Regions from separate parts of the Mycobacterium burgundiense genome, predicted to be linked through region 2. Evidence: predicted binding sites of a transcription regulator. Region 2 holds the regulator's gene; the other holds the start of a gene.
The links. The regulator LexA, encoded in region 2, represses DNA repair genes until DNA is damaged. The targets are predictions, from matches to a motif close to CGAACANNTGTTCG.

Region 1 (15,664 bases), 510 kb from region 2:
GCTCCCGCAGCAGGCTCAGGAACACCTTCCACTCGGCGGGATCGTCGTCCTCGGCGGGCGGCACGACGCCGGCCTGCTCGAACTCGGCGCCACGCAGCACCAACATGGTGGCGTCCCCGCCGTCGTCGAGAATCATGTTCGCCGGCTCACCCTCCCAGGTCAGCATCTGCTCGGCGGCCCACCAGTACTCCTCGAGCGTCTCGCCCTTCCAGGCGAACACCGGCACACCCTGGGGCTCCTCGGGGGTCCCGTGCGGCCCGACCACGGTGGCGGCGGCGGCATGGTCCTGGGTGGAGAAGATGTTGCACGAGGCCCACCGGACTTCAGCACCGAGGGCAACCAGCGTCTCGATCAGGACCGCGGTCTGCACGGTCATGTGCAGCGAGCCGGAGATGCGGGCACCCTTGAGCGGCGCAACCTCGGCATACTCGCGGCGCAGCGACATCAGACCGGGCATCTCGTGCTCGGCCAGGCGGATCTCCTTGCGGCCGAATTCGGCCAGGGAAAGGTCAGCGACCTTGTAGTCGATGCCGTTGCGGCTATCGGCGGTCAGCGTCATTCGAAATAACTTCCTTCGCAGTACGGTTTGCTTGGCTCGGATCAGTGTCGGTCTGGATCACACCGTACCGCTCGGCGAATGGCGTCATGAGCCTTGCCAGATCTCCAGCGACGTCATGGTTGGCCTCCGGGGGCATCGAGACGTAGCTCATCGCCAGCCGCACGATGGCGCGCGCCAACACCCCGGCGTCCTCCTCGCTGGCCGCGACCCAACTGTGCATGAACGAATCGGTGAGCTTGGCCGAGGCCCGCGAGATGATCGGTGCGCTGTCGGTGGTGATCAGCTGCAGCAGATCCGGCTTGGCGGCGCCGGTCAACAGCGAGATCACCAGCGGATCGGCGGCCGATTCGGCGAAGAACGACCGGAAGCCCTCGAGAAACGCCGGATACATCTGCCCGACGTTGTTGTCGATCGCCTGGCCGACGGCATCGACCAGGCGATCGGCCAGGCGCAGCGCGTACCCCTGGGCCAGACCCTGACGCGATCCGAACTCGTTGTAGATGGTCTGGCGGCTCACCCCGGCCGATTTGGCGACGTCGGACAGCGTGATCGAGGACCAGTCCTTGGTGAGCAGGAGATCACGCATCGCCTCGAGCACCATCTCGCGCAACAGCCCGCGGGAGGCCTCGGCGTAGGGCACGCGCGCGGCCCCACCCTTGCTGCCGGCCGGCCGCCGCGACGAGTTGCTCACACGCGCGACACTAACGCCTCGCCGGCGTCGCGGTCGGCAGGCCGCCGTCACGGACGGACGACTTCCACCATTTCGAAGTCCGACTTGGCCGCTCCGCAGTCCGGGCAGCTCCAGTCCTCGGGGATGTCGTCCCACCGGGTGCCCGGGGCGATACCGTCGTCGGGCCAGCCTTTGGCCTCGTCGTATTCGAACCCGCACTGCACGCAGATGAACAGTTTGAAGGCCGCGCTGATGTCTGATTCGGCGGTCATATCCCTGCGCTCCGCACCGGTTCGAAGTCGACCTTCTCGCGCACGCCGCAGTCGGGGCAGGTCCAGTCGTCGGGCACCTGGTCCCAGCCGGTGCCGGGCGGAAACCCTTCCCTGGCAGCGCCTTTGGTCTCGTCATAGATGTAGTCACAGATCGGACAGCGGTAGCTGCTCACTGGCCCACCGCCGGGGCTCCGTAGCGCGCCAGCACCTTCTCGCGTACCCGCGGGGCGATGTTGACCTTGGTGATGTCGCCGTCGTAGTGCTCCAGCACCCGGTGGTCCATCATCCGGCGCCACAGCGGCGGGAAGTAGGTCAGGCCGATCAGCGACGCGTAGCCGCTGGGCAGGTTCGGCGCCTCGTCCATGCTGCGCAGTGTCTGATACCGACGGGTGGGGTTGGCGTGGTGGTCGCTGTGCCGCTGCAGGTGGTACAGGAACAGGTTGGTGACGATGTGGTCGGAATTCCAGCTGTGCGCCGGCGTGCACCGCTCGTAGCGTCCGCTGGCGGTCTTCTGCCGCATCAGTCCGTAGTGCTCCAGGTAGTTGACCGCTTCCAGCAGGCTGAATCCGAACACGGCGGAGATCAGCATGTACGGGACGAGCGCCACACCGAAGACCGCGATCAGCACACCCCAGAACAGCACCGAGAACGCCCACGCGTTGAGCACGTCGTTGGATGGATACGTTCTCGGATCCCACGGGCTGCGCCCGCTGCGCCGCAACCGCGCGGCCTCCAACTCCCAGGACGACTTCACCGCACCCCACACGCTGCGCGGCAGGAACTCCCAGAACGATTCGCCGAAGCGCCCGGACGCGGGGTCCTCGGGAGTCGCGACCCGGACGTGGTGGCCGCGGTTGTGCTCGATGTAGAAGTGGCCGTACCAGGTCTGCGCCAGGGTGATCTTGGATAGCCAGCGCTCCAATGGGGCCTTCTTGTGGCCCAATTCGTGCGCGGTGTTGATGCCGACCCCGCCGAGCACGCCGACCGACAACGCCAGGCCGATCTTGCCGACCCAGTTCAGTCCGCCGTCGAAGCCCAGCCAACTCAGGTCGGACGCGGTGAACAGGTAGGCGCCGACGATGACGCTGGCGTACTGGAACGGGATGTAGAGATAGGTGCAGTACCGGTAGTACTTGTCGTTCTCCAGGCGCTCCATCGCCTCATCGGGCGGGTTCTGGCCGTCCGGTCCGAAACGCAGATCCAGCAGCGGCAGCACGATGTACAGCAGGATCGGGCCGATCCAGAACGGGATCAACGCCGCCCCGTGCCAGCCGAGGGTGTTGAGCGCCCAGACCACCGGCAGCATCACGAACAGCGCGGTGGGCACGATCAATCCCATCAGCCACAGGTGCCGCTTTCGGTCCCGCCACCGCTCGCTGCTGGGCCCCGAGGGCTTTGATGCCTCCAGTGAAGTCACCGGTCTACCTCCAAGTGAGTGCGATCACGTCGATGACTTGACTATAGAACGCTATTTGTCGCTTGTCTAGACACAGGAGGCCGTTTTGTAAAGAGCTCGGGTCAGGGCTGGGTCAAGGCCTGTTGGCGCAGGCGCTCGCCCATCAGGGAGTGTTTGCGGCTGTAGAGGACGTAGATGACCACGCCGAGCGCCATCCAAATGAAGAACCTGATCCAGGTCAGCGCGGTCAGATTGAGCATCAGCCAACTGCACGCCAGGATCGAGGCCACCGGCAGCAGCGGCACCCACGGCACCCGGAAACCGCGCTTGATCTCCGGTCGCGTCCGCCGCAGTACGAGGATGCCCGCCGAGACCAGGATGAAGGCGAACAGCGTTCCGACGTTGACCATCTCCTCGAGCTTGTCGACCGGGAAGCACGAGGCGGCCACCGCGATCAAGATCGCCACCAGCACCGTGATCCGCACCGGGGTGCCCTGCGGGCTGGTCTTGGCCAACGACCGGGGCAGCAGGCCGTCGCGGGCCATCGCGAAGATCACCCGGGACTGCCCCAGCACCAGCACCATCACCACCGTCGTCAACCCGGCCAGCGCGCCGATCGAGATCACCTGCGCCGCCCAGTCGACACCGTTGGCGGAGAACGCGGTGGCCAGGTTCGCGGTCTTGCCGTCGGGTCCGGTCCTCAACTCGGTGTAGGACACCATCCCCGTCAGCACCACCGACACCGCGACATAGAGCACCGTCACGATCGCCAACGCCGCCAGGATGCCCTTGGCGACATCGCGCTGGGGATTGCGGGTCTCCTCGGCCGTGGTCGCGACGACGTCGAAGCCGATGAAGGCGAAGAACACGATCGACGCCCCGGCCAGCAGACCGTAAACGCCGTAGTGGCTGCCCTCGGCGCCGGTCAACAACGAGAACAGCGACTGGTCGAACCCGGTGCCGCCGGCGTCCTCGCCGGGCTCCGAGGGCGGGATGAACGGCGTGTAGTTGGCCGCCTTGATGAAGAAGGCGCCGACGATCACCACGAGCAGGACCACCGCGACCTTGATCGCGGTGATGATGGCGGAGAACTTGGCCGACAGCTTGGTTCCCATCGCCAACAGCACCGTCACGATGGCTACGATCAGCAGGGCTCCCCAATCCAGCCGCAGGGGGCCGACGTCGGCGATTCCCCCGCCGAAGCCGAACACCGTGCCGAGGTAGGACGACCACCCCTTGGCCACCACCGCTGCCCCGATCGAGAACTCCAGAATCAGGTCCCAGCCGATGATCCAGGCCATGAACTCACCGAAGGTCGCGTACGAGAACGTGTATGCGCTGCCGGCGACGGGCACCGTCGATGCGAACTCCGCATAGCACAGCGCGGCGAGGCCACACGTGAACGCGGCGATGAGGAACGACACCGAGATCGCCGGCCCGCTGATGTTGCCCGCGGTCGTGGCGGTCACGGTGAAAATGCCCGCACCGACCACCACCGACACCCCGAAGATCGTCAAATCCCACCAGGTCAAGTCCTTGCGCAACCGCGTGCCGGGCTCGTCGGTGTCGGCAATCGACTGTTCGACGGATTTGGTGCGCCATCTGGTGATCACAGTTTTGTCACCTTTCGATTTGACCGGGTTTCGGCAATCTACCCATTACCGTGGCCTTCGATGAGCAGGACAGTTAATCTCCCCCGCGATCACGCCGTGGTGATCGGCAGCAGTGTTGCCGGTCTGTGCGCAGCCAAACTGCTCTCGGACCATTTCGAGCGGATCACGCTGTACGAACGCGATCCGTTGCCCGACCGTCCGGTCAACCGCAGCGCCATCCCGCAGGGCGACCATGTGCACCTGCTGATGGCCCGGGGCGCCGAGGAACTCGAGAAGGTGTTTCCGGGCCTGCTGGCCGCGATGACCGCCGAGGGCGTGCCGGTGGTACACAACCAGCCGGAGTCCATCCACTTCACCGCCGGCGGGCACGTGCTCGGAACCGGACGAACGCTGGACTCCAACTTCACCGCCTACGTGCCGAGCCGCGCGCAACTCGAATTCCAGATCCGGGCGCGCGTCCGCGCCCTGCCCACGGTCGAGATCGTGCAGCGCGGGGTCACCGAGCCGGTCTTCGATGCCGCCGCGGGCCGGGTCACCGGCGTCGTGCTCGACGACGGCGAGGCGGTGGCCGCCGATCTGGTGGTGGACGCCTCCGGCCGCGGCAGCAGGCTGCCAACCTGGCTGCAGCAGTGGGGCTTTGGCAAGCCCCGCGAAGATTCGGTGAAGATCGGCGTGACCTATGCCTCGCAACGGGTCCGCATTCCGGTGGGTCTGATGGCCGAGAAGATGGTCCTGGTGAGTGCGCCGCATGACCGCCCGCTGGGCATGGGCATGCTGTTCCACGAGGACGGCATCTGGACGGTGACGGCGTTCGGGGTCGCCAAGGCCGAGCCGCCGCACGACTTCGCCGGCATCTGCGAACTGGCCGAAAAGGTCCTCCCACCGCACATCAGTGCCGCGCTGCGCGCCGGAGACCCGGTGGGGGACATTAACTTTCACCGCTACCCCACCAGCCGGTGGCGCCGCTACGACAAGATGGACCGGTTACCGGGCGGCATCTTCCCGTTCGGCGACGCCGTGGCGAGCCTGAATCCGACGTTCGGCCAAGGCGTCACGATGACGGCCCTGCAGGCCGCGAACCTGCGCGAGGCGTTGGCCCACGACAGTCACGACTTCATCACCCGACTCAATCGGCGCACCGCGCGGACGACGCTGCCGGTGTGGCTGATGAATGCCGTCGCCGACATCGAGGCCCACGGGGCACAGGGCCCGCGGCCGAAGTGGTACGGACCGATGTTCGCGCTGTTCGATCAGTTCCTCGGCGCCGCCGAGACCGATCCCGTGCTCGCCGAATGGTTCTTGCGCCGGACCAGCCTGCTCGACAGCGTGTGGATGACTCCCCCGCCCCGAATCATCGGACGTGCGGTGCGCACCAACATGCGTCAGTGGATGGCCGACAAAAGTCGGCGCCGCACCGCCATCGACGAGCGGGCCGTCGCGCGCTCCTGAGCTGGACCTCGAGTCCCGCCCTAGATTCCCACGGTCGCCCGGAACAGGGTGGCCCGTTGATCGGCGATCAGCCGGATCGGCCCGTCGTCGGCCGCGACCCAGGCCGCGCCGCCGCGTTCGAGGTGCACCTCGCCGGCCTTGCCCAGCACCGTCACCGCGCCGTCGGCGCACACCAGGATCTGCGGCCCGTCATGGCGGCACGGGGCGTCGACCGCGTGGCCGAGATCGTCGCCGTCGAGGTGCAGTACCGACACCGCGAATTCGGCGGCGGGGGTGAGGTAGCAGCGTTCGAACCCGTCCTGCTGCACCGCCGGGTGCAGGTCCTGCTCGGTGGCGGGAGTGAAATCGAGCACCCGCAGCAGTTCGGGCACATCGACGTGTTTGGGGGTCAGTCCGCCGCGAAGCACGTTGTCCGAGTTGGCCATCACCTCAACCCCGACGCCGTGCAGATAGGTATGCAGGTTGCCGCCCGGCAGATAGATCGCCTCGCCGGGTTCGAGGTGGACCCGATTGAGCAGCAGGGCCGCCAGCACTCCGGCATCGCCCGGATAGCGCTCCCCGAGTTCCAGCACCGTCCTGGCCACGGCGACGAATTCGGTGGCATCGGACCGCACATACTCGATGGCCCCCTCGAGCACCGCAGGCACCAGCACGTCCAGGTCGGGCTGCGGCAGCGTGATCCAGGTGGTGAACAGCGCGCGTAAGCCGTCGGCGTCGGATTGGTCCGACAACAGGTTCACGTAGTGATCGAGTTCGGAGACCGCGAAGGCGCGTAACAATTTCACCGTCTGCGCCGCGGGCCGGAACCCGGCCAGCGCCTCGAACGGCTGCAGCGCCACCAGGATCTCCGGTTTGTGGCTGCGATCGCGGTAGTTGCGCTCCGGCGAGTTCAGCGGCACGCCCATCCGGTCCTCGCGGGCGTAGCCCTCCACGGCCTGCTCGGCACTCGGATGCGCCTGCAGCGACAGCGGTTCGTCGGCCGCCAGGATCTTGACCAGAAACGGCAACGCATCGCCGAATCGGGCCCGCACCGCGGCGCCGAGTTGGCCCTCCGGGTCGGACTTCACCAGATCCAGCAGCGTGCGCTCCCCCTCGGGCGTGCGCACCCACGCCGGATCCGCGGGATGCGCACCGAGCCACAACTCCGCCTCGGGATGCGCGGCCGGCACCGCCCGGCCGGTGAAGTCCGCAATTGCGGTCCTCGAACCCCAGGCGTACGTCCGTATCGCCCCGCGCAGTAGCTCCACTACCTGATCCCCTGTGTCATGCCCGACCCCACACCGTCAGCCCCGAACCAGTCGCAGGTACGCCGCGGCCATTCCGAGCCGAACAGCGAGCGTAGCCAATTGCTGTTCGGGGCGGCCCACTGCCACCGTGGCCGGCGTCCCCTCGGCGTCCGGAACGTCCTGGATACCGACCATGTCGACGTCCGGAAAACCGCTGAGTCGCGCGGCCAGCGCGGGCCGCTCGGCGGTCAGCGTCAGCGCCAGCACCCGCAACTGCGCCGGTGCCGGCCCGTCGATCTGCTCGTCGTGGAACAGCGCGTCGACTCCCGGGGTCGCCACGGCCGGCGCGGCCAGCGCGGCCAGGGCATCGGCCAGACCCGCCGCGGCGATCGGGTGCCCCGCAACCCGCAGGAACAGCGCCGCGCCGTAGCGGGCCAGCGCCAGGGTCGCCGCACCGTCGCCGACCAGCGCCACATCGCGCCCGGCGATGCGGTCGGCCAGCGATTTGGCGGCGTTGGTGAATACCTCGCGCGCCGCGCTGTTGTGCAGCGCCTCGGCATCGAGTTCGTCCGCGAGCGCATCCAGGTCCGTGGAGACCGTGGCGTCGACCGCCTGCACGACCGCCAGGCCCGCGGCCAGATAACGGCAGAAGGAGAATTCGTCGGACACCCACAGCCGTGGGGGCAACGCCGCCGACTGTCCGGCCGCGGCCTCGCGCAGCGGCCCTTCGACCGGGGCGACCACCACCAGCCGGCTACCGCGGCGGATCGCCATCGCCGCCGCGCCCACCAGCGTCGGGTCGGCCGGGTCGTCGCCGGCGACCACCACCAGATCGAGCGGCCCGATCCAGGGCGGCGCCTCGGCGGCCAGCACGATCGGTTCGACGGCCGCACTGCTGAGGGTGGCCGCCAGGACCGCGCCCGCCGACTCGGCCGAGCCGCGCCCGGCGACCCAGACCACCGACCGCGGCCGCTGATCGGTCCGGATCGAATCGAGCGCGCCCTCGGCGACCGCCGCCGCGGTCGCGCGCACCTGTGCCCCCGCCAGCGAGGCCGCGCGCAGCAGCCCGTCGCGGTCGGCGGCGATCAGGCCCTGCGTGTCGTCGAGGTCGACGACGGCGCGCACTGCGTTCACGGCACCGCCTGCGGGCCGGTGAGCGCGGCCGCGGCCACCAACTCGATCTGCGCTTCGACCTGCCCGACGATGTCACCCACCTCGGCGGGTGTACGGGCCTCGACGTTGAGCCGCAGCAGCGGTTCGGTGTTGGAGGAGCGCAGGTTGAACCACGCATCGTCGCCGAGATCGACCGTGACACCGTCGAGGTGGTCCAGCGAATGCACCCGGTTGCCGAACCACCGCAGGACCGCTTCGACCACTGCGGGTGCGTCGGCGACGGTGTAGTTGAGCTCACCGGAGGCCGCGTAGCGCTCGTAGTCGGCGGTCAGCTCCGAGAGCGGACGATCCGAACGGCCCAGCGCGGCAAGTACGTACAGCGCCGCGAGCATGCCGGAGTCGGCGCCCCAGAAGTCCCGGAAGTAGTAGTGGGCGGAGTGCTCGCCGCCGAAGATCGCCCCGGTCTCGGCCATCAGGCCCTTGATGTAGGAGTGCCCGACCCGAGAACGCACCGGTGTGCCGCCCCGCTCGATGATCAGCTCGGTCACCGCGCGCGAGGTGATCAGGTTGTGGATCACCGTGGCGCCGATCTCGCGGGACAGCTCGAGCCCGGCCACCATCGCGGTGACGGCCGACGGCGAAACCGGCAGGCCGCGCTCGTCGACCACGAAGCACCGGTCGGCATCACCGTCGAACGCCAGCCCGATGTCGGCGCCGCTGGACACCACGAACTGCTGCAGGTCCACCAGGTTCGCCGGGTCCAGCGGATTGGCCTCATGGTTGGGAAAGGTGCCGTCGAGTTCGAAATACAGCGGCAGCACCTGCAACGCCTCGATCGGGCCGAGCACCGCCGGGGCGGTGTGGCCGGCCATCCCGTTTCCCGCGTCGACGGCCACCTTCAGCGGCCGCAGCCCCGTGATGTCCACCAGCGACCGCAGGAAATCGCCATAGTCGGCGAGCACGTCGCGATCGGTGACGGTGCCGGCCGGGCCGTCATAGTGCGGTACGCCGTTGATGACGTCGTCGCGGATCTGGACCAAGCCGCTGTCCTGCCCCACGGGTTTGGCACCGGCCCGGCACAGCTTGATCCCGTTGTAGGCCGCCGGATTGTGGCTCGCAGTGAACATCGCGCCCGGGCAGTCCAGCAGTCCGGCGGCGAAATAGAGCTGATCGGTGGAGGCCAGCCCGATCCGCACCACGTCGAGGCCCTGAGCGGTGACGCCGTCGGCGAAGGCCGCCGCCAACTCCGGCGAGCTGGCGCGCATGTCATAGCCGATGGCCACCGTCGAACTCGTGTCCCGCACCAGCCGGGCGAACGCCGCACCGACCGCGGTGACGAAGGCGGCGTCGATCTCCTCGCCCACCAGGCCTCGCACGTCGTAAGCCTTGATCACGCGGTGCACCGCAGCGGCGGCGAACCCGGGGGAACGCGACATGCTCAAGACTCCTGACAGCACAAACTCCGGTGCATCGAACGGGCTAAAACGTCCCCGTCAGCCTAGCGGTTACCGCTGCGCGGCAGGCTCAGTCGCTGGGGTCGGGCAGCACCCGCAGATGGCCGCGCCGGCGGCCGACCCCGGTGGGGCGGTGCGCGGGCGGAGCCAGCACCGCGCCGGTGTGCGCGGCACCCTGATGTGGCGCGGGCTCGGAGAATCCGTGTACCGGAGCCGGTGCGGCGGCCTGTTGTCCCTCACGCACCGCATCGGCCAACGCCACCAGGTCGTCGTCGTCGGTGTGGGTGGGCAGCGGACCGGCATGGCGCACCAGTTCCCAGCCGCGCGGCGCGGTGATCCGGCCGGCGTGGGTGACGCAGAGATCCCAGGAGTGCGGTTCGGCCACGGTGGCCAACGGGCCCACGACGGCGGTCGAATCCGAATAAACGAACGTCAACGTCGCCACCGCGTAATGGGGGCACCCGGGCCTGCAGCAGCGACGGGGAACATTCACTCCGTGAGGCTATCGTGCGCCAACGATTCGGCAAGGCGGGACACGCGCACACCCCGCCGCGGTGTACGAACCGTTATCTTGCGGTTTTTCCCGCCGGATACGATCGGCGCGTGGCTGATTCCCGCAGTTTCCGTCCCGGTCCGGCCCGTCGGGCCCGGCGGCGGGCGACGCGGCACGGCCGAGAAGTGCGCGGGCCGCTGCTGCCGCCGACCGTTCCCGGGTGGCGCAGCCGCGCCGAACGGTTCGACATGGCGGTCCTCGAGGCCTACGAACCGATCGAACGCCGGTGGCACGATCGGCTGACCGGGCTGGACATCGCGGTCGACGAGATTCCGCGAATCTCGCCGCGCGATCCGGACAACGTGCAGTTCCCGCCGGAGGTCATCGCGGACGGTCCGATTGCGTTGGCCCGGCTGATCCCTGCCGGGGTGGATGTCCGGGGCAACTCGACGCGCGCGCGAATGGTCTTGTTTCGCAAGCCGATCGAGCGCCGCGCCAAGGACTCCCTGGACCTGGGTGATCTGTTGCACGACATTCTGGTGGCGCAGGTGGCCACGTTCTTGGGCGTGGAGCCGACGGTGATCGACCCGTCCATCGACGACGAGTGACCGGCGACCGTATTTGCTAGATGATGCCGCGCTTCAGCCGGCGCCGCTCCCGCTCGGAGAGCCCGCCCCAGATGCCGAAGCGCTCATCGTTGGCCAGCGCGTACTCCAGGCACCGGTCCCGCACCTCGCAACCCAGGCAGATGCGCTTGGCCTCACGCGTGGAACCGCCCTTTTCGGGGAAAAAGGCTTCCGGGTCGGTTTGCGCGCACAGCGCATTCTCTTGCCAGTCCTCGTCTTCGGTTGCCGGCGCGGGTGCGAAATTGTCCGGCACCACACTCAAATGCGAACGCCCCGCCACTGCCCCCGTTGCCGAGTCCATATTGGTGTGCGGTGCACTGCCAATCGAGCCGAAATATTGCTCAAACGACATGTTCCGCCTCCTCACCTTGGTTTCGTCAATTCTTGAATGTCGCCCACTATTTGTTCTGTGGTCATCCCAATTCGAACATATGATCGAATCTCGGTCTGCGACACCGGAACCGGCCGGCCAACCGGGAAATGACACTGATGTGATTAGACACGGGTTAGCTGCTGGGGTCAAGCGCAACGGCCGAAATTCATACCACCAATCGTCGAAATTGCGGCGCGTCGTTCCATTGGCGTGTCGTGTGAGTAATCGCACTGAGATTTCTGCGTGTCGATCCCGGCACTACCAGTTGACCGGCGCGGCAGGCCAACGCCTAGTCTCGATCGGTGTGAAGGTCACCGTACTGGTTGGTGGAGTGGGCGGCGCCCGCTTCCTGTTGGGCGTGCAGCAGTTGTTGGGGCTGGGACAGTTTGCGGGCGCCCAGCCTACCGACTCCGGCGACCACGAGTTGACCGCCGTCGTCAACGTCGGCGACGACGCGTGGATGCACGGCGTGCGGATCTGCCCCGATCTGGACACCTGCATGTACACCCTTGGTGGCGGGATCGACCCGGACCGCGGCTGGGGCCACCGCGGCGAAACCTGGAACGCCAAGGACGAGTTGGCGCGCTACGGCGTCCAGCCCGATTGGTTCGGCCTCGGCGACCGCGACCTGGCGACCCACCTGGTGCGCAGCCAGATGCTGCGGGCCGGCTACCCGCTGTCCCAGGTGACCGAGGCGCTGTGCAAACGCTGGGCGCCCGGGGCCAGGCTACTGCCGGCCTCCGACGACCGCAGCGAAACCCACGTCGTCATCACCGAACCCGGCACCGACGAGCGCAAGGCCATCCACTTCCAGGAATGGTGGGTGCGCTACCGCGCGAAGGTGCCGACCCACAGTTTCGCCTTCGTCGGAGCGGAGAAGGCCACCGCGACCGCGGGTGTCGCCGAGGCCATCGCCGGGGCCGACATCGTCTTCCTGGCCCCGTCCAACCCCGTGGTGAGCATCGGCGCGATCCTGGCGATCCCCGGCATCCGGGGTGCACTGCGCTCGACGCCGGCACCGGTGGTGGGCTACTCCCCGATCATCGGCGGGCGCCCGTTGCGCGGCATGGCCGACGAATGCCTGTCGGTGGTGGGGGTCGAATCCACCTCGCAGGCCGTGGGCCGCCACTACGGCGCCCGGTCCGCGACCGGCATCCTCGACGGCTGGCTCGTGCATCAGGGCGACCAGGCCGAGATCGACGGCGTCGCGGTGCGATCGGTCCCGCTGTTGATGACCGACCCCACGGCCACCGCGCAGATGGTGCGCGCGGGCCTGGAGTTGGTCGGCGTGGCCGCGCCGTGAGTTCAACCCCCGAACACGGCGCCGCATCCACCGTCGAGATCCTGCCCGTCGCCGGCCTGCCCGACTTCCGCCCCGGCGACGATCTGGTGGCGGCCATAGCCGCGGCCGCCCCGTGGCTGCGCGACGACGACATCGTGGTGGTCACCAGCAAGGTGGTGTCGAAGGTGGAGGGCCGCGTGGTCCCCGCCCCGACCGATCCCGAGGAGCGTGATGCGCTGCGTCGCAAACTCATCGACGACGAGGCGGTGCGGGTGCTGGCGCGCAAGGGTCGCACCCTGATCACCGAGAACAGCTACGGCCTGGTGCAGGCCGCCGCGGGCGTGGACGGCTCGAACATCGGCAGCGACGAATTGGCGCTGCTGCCCACCGACCCCGACGCGAGTGCGGCCGGGCTGCGCGCCGGGCTGCGGGAGCGGCTCGGGGTGTCGGTGGCGATCGTCATCACCGACACCATGGGACGCGCCTGGCGCAACGGCCAGACCGACGTCGCAATCGGGGCGGCCGGCGTGCCGGTGCTCTACGGGTACGCGGGCGCGGCCGACACCCACGGCAACGAATTGCTGGTCACCGAGGTGGCCGTGGCCGACGAATTGGCCGCCGCCGCCGATCTGGTCAAGGGCAAGCTGACCGGGATACCGATCGCTGTGGTGCGCGGGCTGCGGTTGCCCGACGACGGCTCGACCGGTAAGGCCCTGATCCGCGGCGGCGAGGAGGACCTGTTCTGGCTGGGCACCGCCGAGTCCATCGAGCTGGGCCGCCGGCAGGCCCAGCTGCTGCGTCGCTCGGTGCGCCGCTTCTCCCCCGATCCGGTCGACCCGGCCGTCATCGAGGCCGCGGTGGCCGAGGCGTTGACCGCACCGGCGCCGCACCACACCCGGCCGGTGCGTTTCGTGTGGGTGCGCGACACCGCGCGGCGCACCGCGCTGCTGGACCGGATGAAGGACCAGTGGCGCGCCGACCTGAGCGCCGACGGCAAGTCCGCCGGGGCCGTCGAGCGTCGGGTGGCGCGCGGCCAGATCCTCTACGACGCCCCGGAAGTGCTCATTCCGTTCCTGGTCCCCGAAGGCGCCCACAGCTATCCGGATGCCGCGCGGGCCGCCGCGGAGCACACCATGTTCACTGTCGCGGTCGGTGCCGCGGTGCAGGCGCTGCTGGTCGCGCTGGCGGTCCGCGGCGTGGGCAGCTGCTGGATCGGGTCGACGATCTTCGCCGCCGATCTGGTGCGCGCCGAACTCGACCTGCCCGCGGACTGGGAACCGTTGGGCGCCATCGCCGTCGGGCATCATCCCGACGGTCCGCCGGACCCGCGCGACCCGGTCGAGGCCGACGGGCTGCTGGTGCTGCGATGACGCTGCGCGACTCGGTGATCACCGTGCTGAGCGACTGGGCCGCACCCGATCCCGAACAGGATGCGTTACGGCAGGCCGTCCTGGCGTTCACGCTGGCCCGCGAGGACGCCTGCCAACGGGCCTGCGTGCCGGGCCACATCACGGCCTCGGTCGCCGTGCTCGACCAAACCGGGACCCAGGTGCTGCTGACCCTGCATCCGCGCATCGGCCGCTGGCTGCAACTCGGCGGCCACTGTGAGGACCACGACCCCGACATCGTCGCCGCGGCGCTGCGGGAAGGCACCGAGGAGTCCGGCATCGCCGGGCTGGACATCGACCCGAATCTCACGGCCATCCATGTGCACCCGGTGACCTGCTCGTTGGGGGTACCCACCCGGCACCTCGATCTGCAGTTCGTCGCCCGTGCACCGGCCGGCGCCGAGATCGCGGTCAGCACTGAATCCCTGGATCTGCGTTGGTGGCCCACCGATGCGCTACCAGCCGATGCCGATCACGCCCTGGCGTATCTGGTGGCCCGCGCGAGTTCCTGACGCACACCCATGGCGAGCGGCTACCGTGGTACGCAAACTCGGTCTGTGGCGTACCAGGATGAGCGCTCGCCCGCACGTCAGGCAGCGGCGGCCAACTGCGCACCGATCCGGCGCACCATCGACGCCTGCCGGCTGCGCACATCGTCGGCGACGAGGTGCAACACCCGCCAGCCCAGCTCCTGCAACGCGGCGCGCTTCTGCCGGTCTCGGCGCAGGTGCTCGGTCGAGCTGTGCCAGTCGAACCCGTCGTACTCGACCGCGAATCTGTGTTCCGGCCAGGCGAAGTCGAGCCGCCAGCGGCGTCCGTCGCGGTCGATGACCTCGTATTGCAGCACCGGCTCCGGCAATCCGCCGTCGACCATGACCAGCCGTGCTTCACTCTCCATCGGCGACTCGGACTCGGCGCGCGTCAGCGGGATCAGATCGCGAACCAGGACGATTCCGCGCCGTCCCGCCTGAGCTACCGCGGCCTCGGTGAGGTCGCTGCGATCACACGTCCGGCTGCGCAGCGCCGCATCCAAGGTCGCCAGCGCCCTGGGCCGGTCCAGCGTTCTCGCCACCTCGACCGCGGTCCAGCCCGGCCGCGTGACGGGCCGCCCGGCCCAGATGGTCAGCGGCGCACCCGCGCGGCGGTGCACCACGAGACCGGCAGCGCTGCGCAGTCGATGACCGAGCGGATTCAGGACGTGCAGGGCGGTCACGTCCTCGGTGTCGAACCCGAACGCCGCCGCCGCTGTCGACAGACACGCCACCACCGGCTCGCCGCACCGAATATCCAGCCCCCGCAACAGGGTCCGCCGGTCGGGTGCACCCAGGCTGTAGACGCCCGGCCAGATCTTGACCAGCGCCGCGTCGCGCAGTTGACGTTGCACGGTGCGACGGCTGAGGTGTTCGAGTAGCTGCGCCGAGGTCGCGACGCGTCCTTGCGCGAGGAACAGGCGGCGGAGTTCAGGTGGCACCCGGACAGCGTGTGCGGCCGCCTGACTGGGGCGCTATTCACCGCTGCCCATCCCTGTGCATAACCGGCCAGCGGCCATCCTTGTACGCAAAATGCGCGCGGAACGTACGACGGTGAGCGCTCGCCGGGGGTGATGTGTACAACGCTGAGCGCTCGCGGCAATCACACGTCGCTGGAGTACCGAATCCCGCAGTCCGGCAGTTCGACTCCCGGCCACACCCGCGCGCCGCGGAGCAACTCGCAGCGCGCCCCGATGTTCGCACCGTCGCCGATGACGCCG
Region 2 (15,664 bases):
GGATTGCCGAGCGGCTGGAACAAAGCGGTCCTACCGTGAGCCAGACCGTATCGCGGATGGAGCGTGACGGATTGCTCCGGGTGGCCGGCGACCGGCATCTGCAACTCACGGAGAAGGGACGGTCGCTGGCCGTCGCCGTGATGCGCAAGCACCGGCTGGCCGAGCGGCTGCTGGTCGATGTGATCGGCATGCCCTGGGAAGACGTGCACGCCGAGGCCTGCAAGTGGGAGCACGTGATGAGCGAGGAGGTCGAGCGCCGACTGGTGGCCGTGCTGGACAACCCGACCGTGTCCCCCTTCGGTAACCCGATCCCCGGGCTTTCGGAGCTGGGCATCGGCACCGCGAACGGCTTCGAGGATTACAACCTGGTGCGCCTGACCGAGCTGCCGCCCGGCTCCCCGGTCGCGGTCGTCGTGCGCCAACTGACCGAACACGTCCAAGGCGACACCATGCTGATCAGCCGTCTCAAGGACGCCGGCGTGGTGCCCAACGCCCGCGTCACCGCCATCGTGAACCCACCCGGGGAGGTCACCATCGTGATCCCGGGTCACGAGAACGTCGACCTGCCCCACGAGATGGCCCACGCGGTCAAGGTGGAAAAGGTCTGACGGCGCCGCGCAGCGGCTACCCCGCCGCGCGGCCGGAGTGCCGGCGCGGCGGGAGTCCGACGCCGATCCGTTCGGCGAGCCGGTAGCCGGTCAGCGCGAGCCGGCGGATGTGCTGCGGCCGCAACCCCGAGTGCAGCGCATCGTCCAGCATCCCCGCCATCCGGTGTGTCTCGTCGATGCAAAGGGCCTGCTCCAGGGCCACCCCGGCCAGCGGACCGTCGCCGCGTACATAGGCGAAGAACGCGAGCAGGGTCAACGCCTCGGCACGCCACGGGGCCGGCAACGCCCGCGACAGCACCGCCCACAGCGACTCCGCCTGATCCGCGGACTCGCCGATCGCCAGCCCGTAGAGCGCGTCCCGAACCGTGATGTCGGTCAGTGCGTAGGCCAACGCCGCGAGTTCGACGTCGGTGAGAACATCGCCGGCCCCGACGCGGTGCACCGCGGCCAGGGTGTCCTCCAGTGCGCGGCGACTCGCCGCCTCGGGGTTCGCGGCGCGGGCGGCGTCACCGCCCCCGCCGGCGAGCGCGGCAACGGCCCGTGCGATCGCCGGCTGATCGCGTTCGGCGTCGAGGTCGATCACGGCCTGCATCTCCGACCGGCTGCCGTACAGCCGTCGCCCGTCGAGCACCGCCGCGACCGACAGCGGCGAGGCCCCCGGATCGTCGATGCGACCGCCGGCGCCACAGCCGTCGACGCAGTGCCATCGGCCGCCCTCGGCGATGCGGTCGACCACGTGCACGGCGGTGAGCTGCACATCGTTGTCGGCCAGCAACTCGCCCAGGTCCGCGCACATCTGCTGGTATTCGTCGTTGCACATCGGGCACCGGGCGCCCTCGGCGTCGACGATCACGGCGATGACCGCATCGGTCTGTGCCGCCGACGCGACATCAACCAGATGTTCCAGCTCCCCATCGAGACACGGCCCGAGATCGACCCGCATGACCGCGCCCAACTGGCCGCGGTCGATGCCGACCAGGACGAGCGACTTCACCGGGGCGAAGCCCAGCACCGCGGGCAGGGCGGCGATCAGTGCCGCGGGGCGGTTGAACACGAAATCAGGGGTCTGCGATGTCATGCCCGAACGGTCCCAACCGCCGCCGTCACCACCGGCCCCGAGACCGGCCGGATCGCTGCGATGTGTGGATGAAGTCGCAACTGTGAGTACACCCGCGGAGGGACACGCCCGGCCCGACAGCCGTTCGCTGGTAGCCGAAATCGGGACTTCCCCGCCCCGATAATCTGTTGGACCCGGTGTGTCGCGGTCCCAGCTGTGTTTGCCGCGACGCTCTGGGGGACACTTAGAGGTAACGGTCCGGCAGCCGACGGCTGCCCCAGCCGTAACGAGGAGGCGAATACATATGACTCACGTACCAGGTCAGGACCAACCCGAGCAGACCGGTATGTACGAGTTGGAGTTCCCCGCGCCGCAGCTGTCCAACGCCGACGGCCGCGGGCCGGTGCTGATCCACGCCCTGGAAGGGTTTTCCGATGCGGGCCACGCGATCCGGTTGGCCGCCGCGCACCTCAAGGACACCCTCGACACCGAGCTGGTGGCCTCGTTCGCGATCGACGAGCTGCTCGACTACCGCTCCCGTCGGCCCCTGATGACCTTCAAGACCGACCACTTCACCGACTACGAGGACCCCGAGCTGTCCTTGTTCGCGCTCCACGACAGCGTCGGCACGCCGTTTCTGCTGCTGGCCGGCATGGAACCCGACCTGAAGTGGGAGCGGTTCATCAGCGCGGTGCGCCTGCTGGCCGAGCGGTTGGACGTCCGACGCACCATCGGGCTCGGCGCGATCCCGATGGCGGTGCCGCACACCAGGCCGATCACGCTGACCGCGCATTCCAACGACCGTGAGCTCATCGCCGAGCACACCCCGTGGGTCGGCGAGGTTCAGGTTCCCGGCAGCGTCTCGAGCCTGCTCGAGTATCGGATGGCCCAGCACGGCCACGAGGTGGTCGGATTCACCGTGCATGTGCCGCACTACCTTGCGCAGACCGATTACCCGGCGGCGGCGCAGGCCCTGCTGGAAGAGGTCGCGCGTTCGGCGTCGCTCGAACTGCCGACGCATGCGCTCAACGAAGCGGCCGCCGAGGTCCGGGTCAAGATCGACGAGCAGGTCGAGGCCAGCGCCGAGGTCGGCCAGGTCGTCAACGCGCTCGAGCGCCAATACGACGCGTTCGTCTCGGCGCAGGAGAACCGGTCGCTGCTGGCACGCGACGAGGACCTGCCCAGCGGTGACGAACTCGGCGCCGAATTCGAGCGGTTCCTGGCTCAGCAGTCCCACGAGAAGTTCAACGACCCGTTTTCCGACGGCGACAGCACGCCGTAGCCGAACGGGGCGAACCCCGCAGCGCTCCCCCAGTAGAGTCGGGCCATGGGTACCGATGTGACTGTGTTGCGGGTGTTCACCGACTCGGCCGGAAATTTCGGAAACCCGCTGGGGGTCGTCGACGCCGCCACGGTGGCACCCGACGACCGTCAGCGGTTGGCCACCCACTTGGGTTACAGCGAAACAGTTTTCATCGACCTTCCCGCCCCCGGCGCGCCCACTGCCACCGCCCGTATCTTCACGCCGGTGACCGAACTCCCCTTCGCGGGCCACCCGACCGTCGGGGCCGCGTGGTGGCTTCGGTCCCAGGGCTGCGCCATCCACACGCTGCAGGTCCCGGCCGGCATCGTGCAGGTCAGCTACGACGTGGGCCCGCACCGGCGCACCGCGATCAGCGCTCGGGCCAGATGGGCACCCGAATTCGCCATCCACGATGTGGACTCGGTCGACAAGCTGGCGGCGGCCGACCCCGATGACTTCTCCGACGACGTCGAGCACTATCTGTGGACGTGGACCGATCGGGACGCCGGCAGGATCCGGGCCCGGATGTTCGCCCACAGCCTCGGGGTGCTTGAGGACGAGGCCACCGGCGCAGCGGCGGTGCGGCTCACCGATTACCTGAGCCGGGATCTGCTGATCACCCAGGGCAAGGGCTCCGAGATCGAAACCCAGTGGAACTCCGAGGGGTGGGTCCGCATTGCCGGCGGCGTCGTCGACGACGGGGTACGCACCGTCGACTGAGTCGGCGTCGCAGGTCAGCCGGCGGCCAAGCCCTCACGGTGCTGACGCAACGCCTGGATCTCCCGCTCGAAGTCGTCGGCGGAGGTGAAGGACCGGTAGACCGAGGCAAAGCGCAGATAGGCGACCTCGTCGAGCTCCCGGAGCGGCCCCAGGATCGCCAGTCCGACCTCGTGGCTCGGCACTTCCGGACCCGCGGCTCGCACGGCGTCCTCGACCTGCTGGGCGAGCACGTTGAGCGCGTCGTCGTCGACCTGGCGGCCCTGGCACGCCCGGCGCACGCCGCTGATCACCTTCTCGCGGCTGAACGGCTCGGTGACGCCGCTGCGCTTGACGACGGCCAACACCGCGGTTTCCACGGTGGTGAAGCGCTTGCCGCACTCCGGGCAGGATCGCCGTCGGCGGATCGCCTGACCCTCGTCGGTCTCGCGGGAGTCGACCACGCGCGAATCGGGATGCCGGCAGAAAGGACAGTGCATGTCCGCTCCTTCATCGCACCGGCATTGAGATGACGTGTTCGACTCAGAGACTACCTGCGCCCGCTGTGGCCGGGCCAGCGCGTCGAGCGCCACCGCCTCAGCCCACCGGGGCGATGAGGGTCTGCCCGGCGGCGATGGCCGGCGAGTCCAGTTCGTTGAGCTCGCGAATGCGTTCGACCACGCTGCTCACCGGGGCCTGCGGTGCCACCCTGGCAGCCAACCGCGCCAACGTCTCCCCCGACTGCACCTGGACCACCCCGAGCTGATTCGGCACGGACCCCGAGGCGTCGCGGACCTTCTCACCGAACTGCGCCACCGCGCCGAGCCAGACCGTGATCAGGGCCGCCAGCAGCGCCAGACCCACGACGGTGACCGGCGTGATCGCCTTGGCGGGCCGCCGGGTGTGCACCGCGCGGGAAACCCGGACCCCGGTGCCGCGATGGCGCGGTCCGGCCACGGCGGGCCGGGCGGGCCGCGGCCGGTTGCCGTCGACCTCCCGCGGCAGGGCCCGCGTGCGCCTGCGAGCCCGGCCCGCGGGGTCGAACTCGACCGACGAACCGGTGTTCAGGGGGTGTTCCCAGGTCTCCGGGTAAGCGCTGATGCGTGTCATGTCCGATCCTTCCGGTCGATGCGAGCCGTACATTCGTTCGCTCCTATGTTCGAATGTAATCGATCACCTGTTCGAACAGAAGCCCGAAACCGAACGTGTGATCGAACTGTTGCCGAACGATAAACCGGGGCACCGACATCCCGCGGGGACCGCACGCGACCCAGACACACCTCGAACACATGTTTGATTCTTGGCCGCCGGAGGACTAAATTCAGCCCCATGGCTGACACCGAGACCGGCAGCACCTCCGCAGACTCCAAACCGGGCAGCGACGCCAAGCGTGGCGTGCGCGACACCGCGCTCACCGAACGGCAGCGCACCATCCTCGAGGTGATCCGTTCCTCTGTCACCACCCGCGGCTACCCGCCCAGCATCCGCGAGATCGGCGATGCGGTCGGTCTGACGTCCACCTCGTCGGTGGCCCATCAACTCCGCACCCTGGAACGCAAGGGCTACCTGCGCCGCGATCCCAACCGGCCGCGCGCGGTCGACGTCCGCGGACTCGATGAGACGCCGCCGGCCGCGGTGACCGAGGTCGCCGGCTCCGACGCGTTGCCCGAGCCCACTTTCGTGCCGGTGCTCGGCCGGATCGCCGCCGGTGGGCCGATCCTGGCCGAACAGGCCGTCGAGGATGTCTTCCCGCTGCCGCGCGAACTCGTCGGCGAGGGGTCGTTGTTCCTGCTCAAGGTCGTCGGCGAGTCAATGGTGGACGCGGCGATCTGCGACGGCGACTGGGTGGTCATCCGGCAGCAGAACGTCGCCGAGAACGGCGACATCGTCGCGGCGATGATCGACGGCGAGGCCACCGTCAAGACCTTCAAGCGCACCACTGATCAGGTGTGGCTGATGCCCCACAATCCGGCGTTCGAGCCGATTTCGGGCAACGATGCCGCAATCCTGGGCAAGGTCGTCACCGTCATCCGCAAGATCTGACCCGGGCCGACGGGTCTAGTCGGCCCGGCTGAACCCGTTCGCCTCGGCCAATTCCGGGCTGGCGAACCAGATTTCGGCGACCGTCTCGTCATAGCCCGGCGTGCCGGGGACGTGGTACCGGCCCGTGCGCATGCTGCCCTTGATGGGGTAACCATCCGGTGCCCGATGCGGGTCGTCGAGCGGCAGGTGGATCGCCGGCGGGGCCCCGGCGTCCTGGCCGGCGTCGTCGTCGCGCTCCTCGGCGACTGCCTCGTCCTCGGCCGGCTGGGTGAACCGGGCGCCCTCGGAGTATTCGGCGGGCGGTGGCGGCACCGCGCCGTACACGGGCGCGAACAGCGAGCCCGGTCCGGGCAGGTAGTCGTCGTCCTCGGGCGCATCCCAGGACGAGCGGCGCTGATCGGCGCCGTAGGCCGCGTGGCGACCCGGCTGCTGCTCGGTATCGACGGCACCCACCACCCGAGTTGGCGCGGTGTCGACGGCGTCGGGGTCCTCGTCCTCGTCGGTCTCGTGCAATCCCCGGTGAGTGAACAGACCACCGTCGTCGGGGTCGTCGAAACGGGCGGGTGTTTCCCCGCGATCCGACCATCCCGAGCGCGGCGGCGCCAGGTAGCCGCCGTCGTCGTAGCCGCCATCGTCGTAGCCGTCGTCATCGGCTTCGGGGACCTCGGACCGCACCGACCAGCGGCTGCGTTCGGACTGGAAGTCGTCGTCCTCGTCGTGGCGGTCCTCGTGCACCTCGGCCGCCGGGTCGCGGTCGGCGTAGCCGTCGTCGTAGCCGGGCCGGTAGCGCGACTCCGGCTCGACGTCCTCGTCGTCCTCGGCCTCGGCTGCCGACCGTGCCGAGCGGCGCCGGCTCATCGCGAACCACGCGTACAGGGAGCCCAGGATCAGCAGCGCCAGCGGCACGATCCACCACAGCCACCAGTTCTGCCAGGCAATCCCACTGTCCTCCGCCGGGGCCGGCGGGGTGGCCGGGGTGCTGGGCACCGGAGCGTTGGGCACCTCGAGACCGACGAGCGGTTCGGCGAGGTTGGCCGGCTCACTGCTGAAGGTGTTGTTGGCGCTGTCCCACGAGATCTCGCCGCCGCTGAACTGCTGCGTGACGACGGTGCCCTCGGTGTTCTGATCGCCGACCGGCACGCCCAGCTCGCCGGCGGCCCCACCGAGTTTGTCCCACGCCGCCTTCATCGCGCCGCCGACAATGACCGCGCCGTGGTCCTGGGTCCAGAAGATGACCGGATGGTCGGGTGCGGAAAACTCCTGCATGCGGCTGTCCGGGACACCGCCGTCGGTCTCGCTGCCCACCGGGAAACCGAAGTCGCCGGCGGGACCGCCCGCGGATTCGTACTTGGCCAGGATGTCCCCGGTCACGGCGACGGCCCCGGTCTCGGGCGTGTAGAAGACCTTGCCGCCCGCGAAGTCCTGTCCGGTCCCGCCGTCGCCGATCGGGTACTGCTGCCCCGCGCGCGCACCCAGTGGCCCGGCCGCGCCGCCGTTGGCCCGCCAGGCCGCCGCGATCGCCGAGGTCACATCCGAGGGGATGTTCAGACCACCCAGCTGACCCGCCAGTTCGGGCGGCTCGGTGGCGAAGGTCCGCGTCCGGGTGTCGAACGACAGCAGTCCGCGGGTGAAGCGCTGCGAGACCACGTCACCGCTGTAGGTCTCGTCCTCGGTCGGCACGCCCAACACGCCGGAGGACCCGCCGAGCTGATCCCATGCGGCGTTGATCGCGCCCCGAACCACCCAGGCACCGGTTTCCGGGGTCCAGAAAATCACCGGATTGTCGGCCGCGCTGAAAGTCGAGTTGCGGCTCTCGGGGCTGACGCGGCCCGGCCCCTCGTCAATTTTGGGGAAGCCGAGATCACTGTCGGCGGGTCCGCCGAGTGCACGGTATTTGTCGAGAATTGCGCCGTGCATGATCTTCGCACCGGTGGCCGGCGAGAAGAAAATGGCGCCGCCCGCGTAATTTTGTCCGAAACCCTCGCCGGCCGGGTAGACACCGCCGTCGGGCGGACCCAACTGAGAGGTGTCCCCACCGGCGGCGCTCCAGGCCGCATTGATGGCGTCCGCAGCGTCGGTCTCCGGCGACGCATTGGCAATCGGCGCATACAACGCCGCGGTTGCGACCGCGACGATCAGGCCCATTGCCGCTCGGCCGACAATGCCGAATGACATTCGTTGTCGTGTCATCAAACTCACCCACGCTCCCCGACCGCTGCATGTCGCCATATTGCGCCCACCACCGGCCTCATCAGCGCCACTTCCGAATCGACGCAGCTTGAGGCCATATAGAGGTCATTTTGCAGACAATACCCACAGCTGTCGCAAATAACGTGGAGCCGCGACCGTTCTGCGCGTTATTGATATCCGATGGTTTTGTTCACCGCCGGGCAATTCCGGCGGCGTCAGACACCGAGCTTGCGACCCAGGATTTCCTTCATGATCTCGGTGGTACCGCCGTAGATGGTCTGCACCCGCGCGTCGAGATAAGCGCGCGCCACCGGGTATTCGCGCATATAGCCGTAACCGCCGTGCAGTTGCAGACAACGGTCGATCAGCTTGACCTGAGCTTCGGTCGAATACCACTTGGCCATCGCGGCCTGCTCGGCGGTGAGCTTGCCCTCGAGGTGCAGCTTCAGGAACTCGTCGACCATGATCCGGACCGCGGTGGTCTCGGTGGCCAGTTCGGCGAGCACGAAACGGGTGTTCTGGAAGCTGCCGATGGGCTTGCCGAACGCCTTGCGCTCCTTGGTGTACTGCACGGTGGCGTTCAGCACCGCTTCCATCGCCGAGATGGCCATGACGGCGATCGAGATGCGCTCCTGGGGCAGGTTCTGCATCAGGTAGACGAAACCCTGGCCCTCCTCGCCGAGCAGGTTCTCCACCGGCACCTTCACATCGGTGAAGGACAGCTCGGCGGTGTCCTGGGCGTCCAGGCCGATCTTGTCCAGGTGGCGGCCGCGCTCGAAGCCGGCCATGCCGCGCTCGACGACCAGCAGCGAGAACCCGAGGGCACCCTTGTCCGGATCGGTCTGCGCCACCACGATCACCAGGTCGGAGTGGATACCGTTGGTGATGAAGGTCTTCGCACCGTTGAGAATGTAGTGGTCGCCGTTCCTGACCGCACGGGCCTTGATGCCCTGCAGGTCGCTGCCGGTGCCCGGTTCGGTCATCGCGATCGCCGTGATCAGCTCTCCGCTGCAGAACTTGGGCAGCCAGCGCTGCTTCTGCTCCTCGTTCGTCAACCGCAACAGGTACGGCAGCACCACGTCGTTGTGCAGCGAGAAGCCCAGCCCGCTGTAGCGAGCGGCGGTCGTTTCCTCGACCAGCACCGTGTTGTACCGGAAGTCGTCGTTGCCGCCGCCGCCGTACTCCTCCGGCACCGCCATCCCGAGGAAGCCCTGCTTGCCCGCCTCGAGCCAGACATTGCGGTCGACGATCTTGTCCTTTTCCCACTGCTCGTGGAACGGGGCGACGTGCTTGTCCAGGAAGCCCCGGTAGGACTCGCGGAACAGTTCGTGCTCGGGCTCGAACAGGGTGCGCTCGTACATCGTGGCGTTGCTCACGGGACCTCCGGAAAGTTTGATCAAAACGCGAAAACTCGTGCCACGACGATATCTCAACCGGGTGGTTGGTTGAAAATCGGTCAGCGGGCTTCCGCGGCCGCCAACCGGGGCGCGACGAGGTCGACGTAGGCGTTGCTTATCCGGACGGCGTCGGCCATCGGATAGCCCCGCATGATCACCGCCGAGAGCACGGTGTTGATGACGGCCCACAACATCAGCGCCGCGTCGGCGGCCTGCTGCTCGCCGAGGGCCGCGAAATCGCGGGCCAGGGTGGCCACGGCCACCCCCGAGAACTCGTCCATGATCTGCGCCGCCTGGGCGTCGGTCGAGTTCTGCAGCACCATGCAGACCTTGAAGAAGCCCGGCCACCGTTCGAAGCTGGCGAGGATGGCCGTGACCTTGGCCCGCACCCGCGCTTCGGCCCCGCCGGCGCCGGTGGCGTCGGCCTCGAACACCGGCCGCGCCCATTCCCGCAGCACCGCGGCGTAGACGTGCTCTTTGGAGCTGAAGTAGCGGTACAGGGTGCCCAGCGCCACCTGCGCGTCCTCGGCGACATCGCGCATCTGGATCTGGTCGTAGTCCTGCTTCTTGAGCGCCGCCAGCGCGGCGGCGACGATCTGCGACCGGCGGGCCCGCTTGTAGGCCGGCAGGTCGGACCCGTCCGCTGCGGGCCCCGGGGACGCGGCCGGCTGCTTCATTTCCGCGGGAGTCCCAGGATCACGGTCGCGATGATGTTGAGCTGGACCTCCATGGTTCCCCCGCCGATGAGTTCGGCCGGCAACTGCAGGGTGTGCGCCACCGCCGTCGCCTCCGGACCCGCGATCAGCGACGTGCGCCCGGCGAATTCCATTGCCGCCGTGCCGATGCGGCGAAGGATGACCCCCGTGGCGACCTTGGCGATACTGGTGGCCGGTCCGGGCGAGTGCCCGGCGAGCCGGTTGAGGGTGTCCCGCAGGCCCAGCGCGGCCACGGCGTTGGTGGCGGCGCGGATCTCCCCCAGCACCCGCACCACGTCGTCGCGGTCGACGGCCGGATCCTCGCTCAACGCCCGCAGCACGGCTTCCCGGTCGTCCTTGAGATAGCCGCTGATGGCCGCGCGTTCACTGGCCATCGTCGCCACCGCCAGCGACCAGCCGTCGGCGGGTCCGCCGACCAGCATGTCGTCCGGGATGAACACGTCATCGAGGAACACCTCGTTGAAGTGCGCCTCGCCGGTTGCGGTGCGCAGCGGCCGGACGGTGATACCCGGCGTGGTCATGTCGAGCAGGAAGTAGCCGATCCCGCGGTGTTTCGGGGCGTCCGGATCGGTGCGGGCCAGCAACGCACCGAAGTCGGCGCGGTCGGCCGAGGAGGTCCACACCTTCTGACCGTTCACCCGCCAGCCGCCGTCGACACGGGTGGCGCGGGTGCTCAGCGCCGCCAGGTCCGACCCGGCCGCGGGCTCACTGAACAGCTGACACCAGGCCACGGTGCCACGCAGGATCGGATCGGCGAACCGCTGCTTCTGCTCCTCGGACCCGGACGCCAGGATGGTCGGCAGGATCCATTCGGCGATGCCCAGCGAGGACCGGACCACCTGCGGACGCTTGTCGAACTCCTCGGCGATGATCAACTGCTGCATGGCCGTGGCGTCCAGCCCCCACGGCACCGGCAGATGCGGGGCCAGCAGCCCGGCGGCTGCCAGCACATCGCGCTGGTCACCGCTGTACAGGTTGAGGTAATCCGGGCTCTGGCGGCCGGGCGTGGCATTGCTCAAGGTGGCGGCGCGGTCCAGGGTTTCGACGACCGCGGCCCGGAACTCGGCCTCGGCAGCCGGCAGGGTGACCGAGAAGTCACGCGGTGCGCAACCGGGTTCGCCGAGCGCGCGCGCCCAGCGGCCGGCCGGACCGCTGAGCGCCGCCAGGCTGATGGCGCGCCGCCAGTACAGGTGCAGATCGTGTTCCCACGTGTAGCCGATCGCACCGAACATCGTCAGCGCGTCCAAGACCAGATCGGGCAGCCCGGCGTTGGCGACAATCGCCGCCCCCGCCGCGGCGACCTGCAGTTGCTCCGCCGACTGGGCGACGGCCCGGACGGCGTCCCACGCGGCCGCCGCGGTCAACTCGGCGTCCACATAGAGCCGGGCGGCCTTGTGCTGCAATGCCTGGAAGGCGCCGATGGGTCTGCCGAACTGTTCGCGCACCTTGAGATGGTCGATGACGTTGTCGGCGCACCAGCGAGCGATGCCGGCGGCCTCGGCCGCCAGCAGCGCCACCGAGATGCAGCGCGCCCGTCCCGCATCGATGCCCTCGATGACGTCGGCGCCGGGCACCAGGTGATCGGTGACGCGCAGCGCACCCACGTCGCGGGTCAGGTCCGTCGCGGACACGGCGCTGCTCTGCAGGCCCGGTGCGGACGCGTCCAGCACGGCCCACAGCACGGCCCCGGCCGCGGTACGGGCGCTCACCAGGATCCGGTCCGCGGCGCGCAGCCCCACCTCCGGGCCGACGGCACCGCGCAGCGACCAACCCCCGTCCACCGGCGCCGCTTCGAGCTGTCCGGCCTCGGGCAGCACCACCACGGCCGTGCTGCCGGCGGCGATATCGGCGAGCAGCGCTCCCACCGCGGATCCGGGGGCAGCGGTGGCCGCGACCGCGCCGGCGACCATGGTCGGCAACAACGGACCGGCCAGCAACGCATATCCGGCCGCATCCAGGACGCAGGCCGCATCGAGCAGATCGCCGCCCTGCCCGCCGCACGACTCCGGCAGGTTCACGGCGTGAAATCCCTGGGCCACCAACGCCGCCCAGAAGTCGGGGCGGGCCCCGGCGGCCAACCCGTCGAATTCGGCCCTGGTCTTGGTCAGCGGTGCATGGCGCTGGGCGAAGCCGAGCACGGCCTCGCTCAGCTGGGTCTGCTCGTCGGTCAGCGCCAGTGCCACGGTGTGGGTCCCCTCATCGCCGGGCGGTGTATTTCAGCAGGGTGACCCCGCTGTCGGTGCAGTCCACGAACACCGGCGTCACGGCCATGCCGACCGCCACCTCGGCGGGTTCGACGTCCACCAGTTCGGTGGCGAACCGCGGGCCCTCGTCCCAGGCCACCACGGCCACCAGGTGCGGGACGGCGTCGGCGAACTGCGGTGCCACCGGCCGCTGCGCGACGGCAAAGCTGACCAGGGTCCCCGCCCCCGAGATCTGGCGCCACTGCAGGTCGTCGGCCAGAGTGCCGGGGGCGAGCACGCGCGGGTAGAACACGTAGCGGTCCAGCGAGGGCGAGAACTGGATCCACACCTCGTGCCGGCTCAACCCGTCCCAGAACGGCTGCGAGGTCGGGGTGGGCAGCGGCATCGGCCGCGCGGAAGCTGTCGTCATCGCTGTTAATCCCCTTCCAGGACAAGGGCTTCTTGCTCACTGAGCACGCCGCCGTTGCCGGAGACGAACGCGCGGTGACAGTCCGCGACCTGGGTTCGGCCGGCCCGGCCCATGAGCTGCCGGGTGGCGTCGCAGACGTGGTGCATGCCGCCGCCGTTGCCGGGCTGCCCGTAGCCCAGCTGACCGCCGGCGGTGTTCATCGGGAAGTCGCCGCGGAACGTCAGGTCGTGCCCGTTCACGAACTGCATGCCCTTGCCCTTTTCGCAGAACCCGGCGTCCTCGAGCGTCAGCAGCGCGGTGATGGTGTAGCAGTCGTAGATCGACACCATGTCCATCTCGGCCGGGGTCAGGCCGGCCATCGCGAACGCCTTCGGCGCGATGTGTTGCATCGGGGTGTTCAGGGGCTCCTCGGCGTACACCGCGGACTTGTAGGGCACCCGCTCGCCGAAGCCCTTGATCCACACCGGGCGATGTCGACCCGTGCGCGCCAGGCGCTCGTTGGTCACCAGCACGGCCGATCCGCCCATGCACGGCATCACGATCTCGAGCATCCGCAGCGGGGCCGCGATGACGGGGCTGGCGAGCACGTCCTCGGCGGTCAGCGGCTTGTGCTGGAACACCGCGCCGGGCGTGTGGTTGGCGTTGACCCGCTGGTCGACGACGATCTTGGCCATCGCGCGCTCGTCGTATCCGTAAGCGGCCGAGTACATCTGGGCAACCTGCGCATAGGGCCCGTTCTGGCCGAGGTAGCCGTACGGGATCTCGAATTCGGCCTGCGGGGAGCCGTAGCGGAAGCTGGACGCGCCGAAGTGCAGCGCATCCCCCATGTTGGGCAGCCGCTCCGGATGCATCGGCGTCAGGTAGTTCGCCGGGATCGCACACAGCACCGCCTCGCAGATGCCCAACTCGATGGCGGCCGCGGCGCGCCACACCATGGCGGCCGCGCTGGCACCGCCGAGGTCCACATACTCGGCGAAGTTCACCTTCAGCCCCAGATATTCGACCACCGTGGAGGGGACGAAGAGCTCCGATTCGAAGATCCCGGTGGTCACCAGGCCGTCGACGTCTTCGACGCGCAGCCCGGCATCGGCCACCGCGGCCGCGGCCAGCCGCGCCCACTGTTCCAGCAGGAATTCCGGCTTACCAGCGGGTTTGCGCTCCGCCGGTAGCTCGTGGAAACCGACTATCGCGGCTTCACCTCGCAGGCCCATGTCCGCCGTCCCTTCGCGTCTCCGGGCAGCGTACTAGAATGAGAACCTGATTTCGATTTTGCCCCGGGGCTAGGCGGTGGCGAACCCGCGCAGGCTCGCGGCCAGCCCGGCCGGGACCTGTCCTTTGATCCGGGTGCCGGCCGCGGTGTGTTCGGTCGCATCGATGCGCCCGATCTCGTGCATCCGGGCCACCAGGTCGCCACGCTCGTAGGGGATGGTGACATCCACCGAGACATCGGTGGGCTCGACCAACTCCCCCATCCGCTGCCGCAGCCGGTCCAGCCCCTCGCCGGTGTGCGCGGAAACGAACACCGCCGCCGGCAACGCGCGCCGCAGCTTTGCCAACGCCAACTCGTCGGCGGCATCGATCTTGTTGACCACCAACAACTCCGGCGCGGGCTGACCGTCGCGGTCGGCGATGACCTCGCCGACGACCGCACGCACCGCCGAAATCTGGGCCAGCGGGTTGGCGTCCGAACCGTCCACGACGTGCACCAGCAGGTCGGCGTCCACCACCTCTTCCAGAGTGGACTGGAAGGCCTCGACGAGCTGGGTCGGCAGATGCCGCACGAAGCCCACGGTGTCGGTCAACACGAACGGGCGACCGTCGTCGAACTCGCCGCGGCGCGTGGTCGGTTCGAGGGTCGCGAACAGTGCGTCCTCCACCAGGACGCCGGCGCCAGTGAGCGCATTGAGCAGGCTGGACTTGCCGGCATTGGTGTAGCCGACAATCGCGACCGAAGGCACATCGCTGCGGCGGCGGCCACCCCGCTGGGTATCGCGGATCTTCTTCATTTCCTTGATCTCACGACGCAGCTTGGACATCCGTTCCCGGATGCGACGGCGGTCGGTCTCGATCTTGGTCTCGCCCGGTCCGCGGGTACCCACCCCGCCCCCGGCGCCGCCCGCGCGACCACCGGCCTGCCGGGACATCGACTCACCCCAGCCGCGCAGCCGGGGCAGCATGTACTCCATCTGGGCCAGCGACACCTGCGCCTTGCCCTCGCGGCTGGTGGCGTGCTGGGCAAAGATGTCGAGGATCAGCGCGGTGCGGTCGATCACCTTGACCTTGACGGCCTTCTCCAGCGCGGTCAGCTGGGCGGGCGAGAGTTCGCCGTCGCAGATGACTGTGTCGGCACCGGTGGCCAGCACCACCTCGCGCAGTTCCTGGGCCTTGCCGGAGCCGATGTAGGTCGAGGGGTCCGGCTTGTCGCGACGCTGAATCAGTCCCTCGAGCACCTCGGAGCCGGCGGTCTTGGCCAGCGCCGCCAACTCGGCCAGACTGGCCTCGGCGTCGACGGTGTTGCCGTCGGTCCAAACCCCCACCAGCACAACGCGTTCCAGCTGAAGTTGACGGTACTCGACTTCGGAGATGTCCTCGAGTTCGGTGGACATTCCCGCGACGCGGCGCAGCGCCGCGCGGTCGTCGAGGGCCAGCTCACCCAGGGTGGGCTCGGCGGGCAAACGGGTGTCATCAGTCATGGGCGATCCCCGATGGTGGCACAGCCCGCGACCTTCCCGCCAATGAGTTTCACGTCTGCGCGCTCCACCAGGCCCGCGCCAATTCGCCGTGGGCCACCAACACCGACGGTCCGCGCAGGTAGCTGGTCGCGTCGGTGATCGTCACGGCGACCTCGCCGCCGGGCACCGCCACGCGCACCGTCCCGGTGTCGGCGTCGAGGTGTCGCAGCGCGGCCACCGCGGCCGCGACCGTGCCGGTTCCGCAGGACCGGGTCTCGCCCACGCCGCGTTCGTGGACGCGCATCCGCACGGCATTGCCGACCGGTTCGACGAGCGGTGTAGTTCCGCGAGGAAGAGGCCGGTCGACAA

Region 1: the regulator LexA is predicted to act here: its motif matches at 11,296-11,309, upstream of cofD (2-phospho-L-lactate transferase).

What each region holds. Positions count from the first base shown of each region.
Region 1 is NZ_OY726397.1:3,767,802-3,783,465, forward strand. It holds gene ahcY (adenosylhomocysteinase) at 1-559, opposite strand, end outside; gene RCP80_RS17805 (TetR/AcrR family transcriptional regulator) at 540-1,160, opposite strand; gene RCP80_RS17810 (rubredoxin) at 1,298-1,501, opposite strand; gene RCP80_RS17815 (rubredoxin) at 1,498-1,674, opposite strand; gene RCP80_RS17820 (alkane 1-monooxygenase) at 1,671-2,909, opposite strand; gene RCP80_RS17825 (amino acid permease) at 3,020-4,510, opposite strand; gene RCP80_RS17830 (FAD-dependent oxidoreductase) at 4,571-5,959, shown strand; gene manA (mannose-6-phosphate isomerase, class I) at 5,980-7,206, opposite strand; gene RCP80_RS17840 (TobH protein) at 7,243-8,319, opposite strand; gene RCP80_RS17845 (phosphomannomutase/phosphoglucomutase) at 8,316-9,734, opposite strand; gene RCP80_RS17850 (DUF3499 domain-containing protein) at 9,823-10,245, opposite strand; gene RCP80_RS17855 (metallopeptidase family protein) at 10,431-10,853, shown strand; gene RCP80_RS17860 (WhiB family transcriptional regulator) at 10,870-11,133, opposite strand; gene cofD (2-phospho-L-lactate transferase) at 11,549-12,547, shown strand; gene RCP80_RS17870 (coenzyme F420-0:L-glutamate ligase) at 12,544-13,896, shown strand; gene RCP80_RS17875 (NUDIX hydrolase) at 13,893-14,426, shown strand; gene RCP80_RS17880 (endonuclease domain-containing protein) at 14,504-15,385, opposite strand; gene manB (mannose-1-phosphate guanylyltransferase ManB) at 15,547-15,664, opposite strand, start outside.
Region 2 is NZ_OY726397.1:3,262,404-3,278,067, forward strand. It holds gene RCP80_RS15260 (iron-dependent transcriptional repressor DtxR) at 1-608, shown strand, start outside; gene RCP80_RS15265 (DUF4192 domain-containing protein) at 625-1,686, opposite strand; gene RCP80_RS15270 (proteasome assembly chaperone family protein) at 1,970-2,947, shown strand; gene RCP80_RS15275 (PhzF family protein) at 2,993-3,688, shown strand; gene nrdR (transcriptional regulator NrdR) at 3,703-4,164, opposite strand; gene RCP80_RS15285 (LysM peptidoglycan-binding domain-containing protein) at 4,262-4,774, opposite strand; gene lexA (transcriptional repressor LexA) at 4,994-5,707, shown strand; gene RCP80_RS15295 (LGFP repeat-containing protein) at 5,723-7,897, opposite strand; gene RCP80_RS15300 (acyl-CoA dehydrogenase family protein) at 8,113-9,273, opposite strand; gene RCP80_RS15305 (TetR/AcrR family transcriptional regulator) at 9,354-9,971, opposite strand; gene RCP80_RS15310 (acyl-CoA dehydrogenase family protein) at 9,968-12,193, opposite strand; gene RCP80_RS15315 (Zn-ribbon domain-containing OB-fold protein) at 12,207-12,623, opposite strand; gene RCP80_RS15320 (thiolase family protein) at 12,629-13,834, opposite strand; gene hflX (GTPase HflX) at 13,904-15,316, opposite strand; gene dapF (diaminopimelate epimerase) at 15,366-15,664, opposite strand, start outside.